Regions from separate parts of the Pantoea sp. X-Soil-YNGN-844 genome, predicted to be linked through region 1. Evidence: predicted binding sites of a transcription regulator. Region 1 holds the regulator's gene; the other holds the start of a gene.

Region 1 (3,461 bases):
CCGTGGAACCAGGTGCCCGGCACCTTTACGCCCTGGCAGCCGCTACCGCAGAACACCGATATTCTTTTTTATGAAGGATTGCATGGCGGTGTGGTGACGGCGCAGCACAACGTGGCGGAACAGGTCGATCTGCTGGTGGGCGTGGTACCGATTGTTAACCTGGAGTGGATTCAGAAGCTGGTACGCGACACCGGCGAGCGCGGTCATTCACGTGAAGCAGTGATGGATTCCGTGGTGCGCTCAATGGAAGATTACATCAACTTCATCACGCCCCAGTTTTCACGCACCCATATCAACTTTCAACGCGTTCCAACCATCGATACTTCCAACCCGTTCGCAGCCCGCGCCATTCCGTCACTGGATGAGAGCTTTGTGGTGATCCACTTCCAGGCACTGGAAGATATCGACCTCCCCTACCTGCTGGCGATGCTGCAGGGCTCGTTTATCTCGCACATCAATACGCTGGTGGTGCCTGGCGGCAAAATGGGTCTGGCCATGGAGCTGATCATGGGGCCGCTGGTGAAACGGCTGATGGAAGGTAAACGGATAGAGTAAGAGTTCAGAAATGGTTTCTTCAAACCTATAACAAAGCCAAAGCACGGTAAATCTGACAGCAACACGAAAGCTCAACACGCAGGGAACCGGGTCAGAAGAGGAAAGCGTCCCGCGCCAGGACGGCGCGGGAAGAGCATGCCATGGATGGCGGATTTTGCGTCTTTCCGATCTGACCCGGTTCTCTGCGCCGGCACAGTCTTAAAGCAACCTGCATCAGACACTGGCAGTGAAGTTAGCAGGTCTGGGATAACCCTTGCGACTGTTACAGCTCAACCACTTCATAGCTATGCGTCATCGTCACACCTTTACCCAGCATGATGGCCACCGAGCAATATTTTTCAGCCGAAAGATCCACCGCGCGTGAGACCGCTTTATCCTGGAGCGCTTTGCCACTCACGATAAAATGCAGGTTGATGTGCGTAAAGATTCGCGGCGCCTCTTCACGACGTTCTGAGGTCAGTTTTACTTCACAATCAGCCACATCGTTGCGGCCTTTTTGCAGAATTGAAACCACATCAATCGCGCTGCATCCACCCGCCGCCATCAGCACCATCTCCATTGGGCTGGGCGCTTTATCACCCGAATTGCCATCCATCAGTATCTGATGGCCGGATGAGGATTCTCCGAGGAATGTCAGCCCTTCTACCCATTTCACTCTTGCCTGCATGATTTTTGCTCCGGAATACGCTGTTTTGTCGCCAGAGTACGCTTTCACCTGGTAAACAGCAATCCAGAGAAATCCGCCCGTAGCTGAAGCGAGACAACAGAAGACAGTCGGCAAAAGCTGTGCTACAAACAGTGCTGAAAATATTTTTCGTCACCCGATGGCGAAGCCGGGAAGAATGATGCGCACTGCGCCTGATGCGGCCCGAATAATTTCCTGAAAAGGAAACGCTTGAAGCTTTCACCGCCTGACAGGGAAAACTGCCCCCTGTATTTTGGGCACGATTACAACAGAGGATAATAGCGAATGGTTCTCGGCAAACCGCAAACAGACCCTACACTCGAATGGTTCCTGTCCCATTGCCATATTCACAAGTATCCATCCAAAAGTACGCTGATTCACCAAGGTGAAAAAGCAGAAACGCTTTACTACATCGTGAAAGGTTCCGTCGCGGTTCTGATTAAAGATGAAGAAGGCAAAGAGATGATTCTTTCCTACCTGAATCAGGGCGATTTTATTGGTGAGCTTGGCCTGTTCGAAGAAGGTCAGGAGCGCAGCGCCTGGGTACGTGCGAAAAGCGCGTGCGAAGTGGCGGAGATTTCTTACAAGAAATTCCGTCAGCTGATCCAGGTTAACCCCGACATCCTGATGCGACTCTCCTCGCAGATGGCGCGTCGCCTGCAGGTCACGTCTGAAAAAGTGGGTAACCTCGCTTTCCTCGACGTCACCGGACGCATTGCACAGACTCTGCTTAACCTGGCGAAGCAGCCAGATGCCATGACGCATCCCGACGGCATGCAAATTAAAATCACTCGTCAGGAAATTGGCCAGATTGTGGGTTGTTCACGTGAAACCGTGGGCCGTATTCTGAAGATGCTGGAAGATCAGAACCTGATCTCCGCACACGGCAAAACCATCGTCGTTTACGGCACCCGCTAATTCCTGTCATCCACGGCGTGATGGCAACATCACGCCGTTATTGTTTGTGTTGGGCCGATGTGGCGTCGAATCATTTACCATCCTGAAGTTAACTACGCCTTGCGGCAAACGCTGGTGCTCTGTCTGCCGGTGGCACTGGGCTGGCTGGCTGGCGACCTGCAAAAAGGTCTGCTGTTCTCGTTAGTGCCCGCCTGCTGCAATATCGCCGGTCTGGATACCCCGCATAAACGCTTCTTCAAACGTCTGATTGTGGGCGGCAGCCTGTTTGCCCTCGGCAGCTTTCTGATTCAGTGGCTCACTCTGCATGCGATTCCACTGCCGCTGATCCTCTTCGCTATGCCTTTGCTGCTTGGCGTCACCGGTGAGATTAGCCCGCTGCATGGCCGTCTGCTGCCCGGCACCCTTATTGCCGCGATCTTTACACTCAGCCTGATTGGCCGCATGCCCATCTATGTCACTCCGCTGCTCTATATCGGCGGCACGCTCTGGTATGGGGTATTTAACTGGTTCTGGTTCTGGCTGTGGAAAGAGCAGCCGATGCGTGAGAGCCTGAGCCTGATCTACCGCGAGCTGGCCAACTACTGCGACGCCAAATATACCCTGCTGACGCAGCTGACCGATCCCGAAAAAGCGCTGCCGCCGCTGCTGGCTCACCAGCAGAAAGTGGTCGATCTGATCAACACCTGTTATCAGCAGATGCACATGCTGTCGGCCAGCCGCGATCACAGCCATAAGCGGCTGACGCGCGCTTTCCAGGTGGCACTCGATCTGCAGGAGCATATCTCGGTCAGCCTGCACCGCCCGGAAGAGGTGCAAAAGCTGGTGGAGCAGAGCCATGCTGAAGCGGTGATCCGTTGGAATGCCAAAACCATCTCGGCCCGGCTGCGGGTACTGGCGGATAACATCCTTTATCACCAGTTACCCGACCGCTTTGCGATGGATAAACAGCTCGGCGCGCTGGAGAAAATTGCTCATCAGCATCCCGATAATCCGGTGGGTAACTTCTGCCTTTATCACTTCAACCGCATTGCGCGCGTGCTGCGCACCCAGAAGCCGCTTTACCAGCGCGATCTGATGGCAGACCGCCAGCGCCGCCTGCCGCTGTTACCGGCGCTGCGCAGCTATCTCTCGTTTCGCTCGTCGGCGCTGCGCACGGCAGGTCGCTTTGCGGTGATGCTGATGCTGGGCAGCGCGCTGGCGCTGTTCTTCAACATCCCTAAACCCTACTGGATCCTGATGACCATTATGTTCGTCAGCCAGAACGGCTACAGCGCCACCCGCGTCCGTATCCAGCACCGGGCGC
Region 2 (3,461 bases), 3.4 Mb from region 1:
CATGTATCACATCGTTGCATCCGATCTGGATGGCACGCTGCTTTCTCCCGAACATCGCCTGACCCCTTTTGCACGTGAAACGCTGCAGCAGCTGGTCGCTAAGGATATTCACTTTGTCTTCGCCACCGGCCGTCATCATATTGATGTCGGACAGATGCGCGACAGCCTGGCGATTCCGGCCTATATGATCACCTCGAACGGCGCGCGCGTGCATAACGCAGAGGGCGAACTGGTGTTCAGTCATAATCTGGATGAGGATATCGCCAGCGACCTGTTTGGCCTGCAGTATCATCACAGCGATATTCTGACGCACGTTTACCGCGACGATGAGTGGTTTGTTAGCCGTTCAAGCCCGGCTGAGCAGGACTATTTTCGTGAGTCAGTCTTCAACTATCAGGTCTATGAGCCGGGCCTGCTGCCAACCAGCAACATCAGCAAGGTCTTTTTTACCTGCGAAAACCCTGAGCATCTGATCCCAATGGAGCAGGCGATTGAAGCGCGCTGGGGCGATCGGGTTAACGTCAGTTTCTCGCTGCCAACCTGCCTGGAAGTGATGGCGGGCGGCGTGTCGAAAGGACATGCGCTGGAAGCGGTCGCGAAAACGCTGGGTCATTCGCTGGAGAGCTGCATTGCCTTTGGCGACGGTATGAATGATGTGGAGATGCTGAGCATGGCAGGTAAGGGCTATATCATGCAGAACGCCCATCAGCGGTTGAAAGATACGCTGCCGGAGCTGGATGTGATTGGTTCGAATGCCGATGATGCGGTGCCGCAGACGCTGCGCACGCTCTATCTGGCTTAAGCCGTCAGCGTAAACAAGGGCCGGATAGCCGGCCCTTGTTTATTACCGTCAGACGAGGGTCTTTTTGTGTTTGTGTTCGCTGACCATGGTCAGTAACAGCAGAATAACCGCCAGCACACAGCCCGCAATCATCACCATAAAGCCGCCGTCCCAGCCGAAGTAATCAACGGTGTAACCGACAATGGCGCTGGCCGCGACCGAGCCACCCAGGTAACCGAACAGGCCGGTAAAGCCCGCCGCCGTCCCTGCTGCTTTTTTCGGTGCCAGCTCCAGCGCATGCAGACCAATCAGCATCACCGGACCGTAGATCAGGAAGCCAATCACGATCATGCAGGCCATGTCGACGCCAGGATTGCCCGCCGGGTTCAGCCAGTAGATCACGGTCGCAATGGTCACCAGCGTCATAAAGAACACGCCGGTCGCACCACGATTGCCCCGGAAAACTTTGTCCGACATCCAGCCACACAGCAGCGTTCCCGGAATCCCCGCATACTCATACAGGAAGTAGGCCCACGACGATTTATCCAGCGTGAAGTGTTTGACTTCGCGCAGATAGGTGGGTGACCAGTCGAGGATGCCGTAGCGCAGCAGATAGACAAAGACGTTGGCCAGCGCGATGTACCACAGCAGCTTGTTCGGCAACACATACTTCATGAAAATCTGTTTTGCCGTCAGCTCCTCTTCGTGGCTGGCATCGTAGTCGGGCGGGTAGTCGTTTTTATACGCTTCAATCGGTGGCAGGCCACAGGATTGCGGCGTGTCACGCATCAGCGCAAAGGCAATAATCGCAATAGCAATGGCACCAAACGCAGGCATATAGAGTGCCGCTTTCCAGTCGTTGAACCACGCCATGCCGAGCAGGAAGAGTAGTGGCGGAATACCACCGCCCACGTTATGCGCACAGTTCCAGACCGAAACGATCCTGCCGCGCTCCTTCTGCGACCACCAGTGAACCATGGTGCGCCCACAGGGTGGCCAGCCCATACCCTGGAACCAGCCGCAGATAAACAGCAGTACGAACATCACCATGATGCTGGAGGTCGCCCAGGGGACGAATCCCATGATCAGCATCACTGCTGCGGCCAGAATCAGACCGGCTGGTAAGAAGACGCGCGGGTTTGATCGGTCAGAGACCGAGCCCATGATGAATTTTGAAAAGCCGTAGGCAATGGATATGCCGGACAGGGCAAACCCGAGATCGCCACGTGAAAAACCCTGCTCGACCAGATAGGGCATGGCGAGTGCGAAGTTTTTTCTGACCAGGTAGTAGGCAGCATAACCAAAGAAGATCCCGATGAAAATTTGCCAGCGCAGACGACGGTAGAGCGGATCAACGTGATCCGCCGCCACCTGCGGCTGACGTGGTGCAGGTTTAAAAATGCTCAGCATCAGTGAGGCCCTCCAGGGCACATTATGGTTTTTCATTCCCGGCAGGTTGGAGCAGGAAAGTGCAGAAAAAAATGGATGCAGAATGTTCCATTTCGCGCAAAGAATAGTGTTAGTTGCGCAACGTTACTGTGATGAATGACACATTTGTTACAGTTTTATTACAGTCAGGAGCGGAAGTGATCATCTGATGGATCATTTCGCGCATTTTATCTGGCTGAAAACCTATTCTGTCGATTGATGTATCAGGAAGTGTAAGCAGGCTATCCGGTCAGCTGTTTAATCGCCTGGTTTATAATCAGATGTCAACCAGATTTCACAGCCTGACGGCGGCACATTGTTTACACTGTCGGCCTGTTAATTTCGGGGTCGTTGCCGTGTTTTTATTGATTATTACCACCATTCTGTGGGCCTTTTCGTTCAGCCTGATTGGCGAATACCTCGCCGGGCAGGTGGATAGCTGGTTCTCTGTGCTGATGCGGCTGGCGCTGGCTGCGCTGGTATTCATACCTTTCCTGCGCTGGCGGGGTTATCGCCCTTCCACGCTACTGCTGTATATGCTGGTGGGGATGCTGCAACTGGGCGTGATGTATCTGCTGAGCTTCGAAGCCTATCTCTACCTTAGCGTGTCAGAATTCCTGCTATTTACGGTGATGACGCCGCTCTATGTGACGCTGATTTACGATCTGATCAGCCGTCGTCCGCTGCGCATCGGCTATATCTTCAGTGCGTTACTGGCGGTGGCGGGTGCGGCGATTATTCGTTATGACAAAGTCAGCGATCATTTCTGGTTTGGTCTGCTGTTAGTGCAACTGGCAAACATCTGCTTCGCGGCAGGCATGGTGGGTTATAAGCGTCTGCAGGAAACCCGTCCCATGCCGCAGCATACGGCCTTCTCATGGTTCTATCTGGGGGCGGTGTTGATTGCGGTGATTGCCTGGTGTGCCTGGGGCAATCCACAGAAGTTGCCGACCACCTCATTGCAGTGGGGCATTCTGGTCTGGCTGGGCGTTGCGGCTTCCGGTCTCGGCTATTTTATGTGGAACTACGGTGCGACGCAGGTCGATGCCGGTACGCTGGGCATCATGAATAACATGCACGTCCCTGCCGGGCTGCTGGTGAATCTGGCTATCTGGCAGCAGAAACCGCACTGGCCGAGCTTTATTGCGGGCGCGCTGGTGATCATCGCCTCGCTGTGGGTGCATAAGCGCTGGGTGGTGGGGCGCGGTGACCTATCATAAACAGGGCTGTTGCATGGGTGCGGCCTCCCGGG

What was found. The regulator CRP, encoded in region 1, controls carbon source genes, mostly activating them, when cyclic AMP is high. The targets are predictions, from matches to a motif close to ATGTGANNNNNNTCACAT.
Region 2: glpT (glycerol-3-phosphate transporter) is a predicted target of CRP. The motif match lies at 2,318-2,335, and genes of this name have one in related genera.

The regions. Positions count from the first base shown of each region.
Region 1 is NZ_AP036007.1:3,653,283-3,656,743, forward strand. It holds gene AC6I8C_RS17035 (phosphoribulokinase) at 1-555, shown strand, start outside; gene AC6I8C_RS17040 (OsmC family protein) at 818-1,222, opposite strand; gene crp (cAMP-activated global transcriptional regulator CRP) at 1,526-2,158, shown strand; gene AC6I8C_RS17050 (YccS/YhfK family putative transporter) at 2,216-3,461, shown strand, end outside.
Region 2 is NZ_AP036007.1:214,122-217,582, forward strand. It holds gene yigL (sugar/pyridoxal phosphate phosphatase YigL) at 2-802, shown strand; gene glpT (glycerol-3-phosphate transporter) at 851-2,191, opposite strand; gene AC6I8C_RS00920 (carboxylate/amino acid/amine transporter) at 2,566-3,429, shown strand.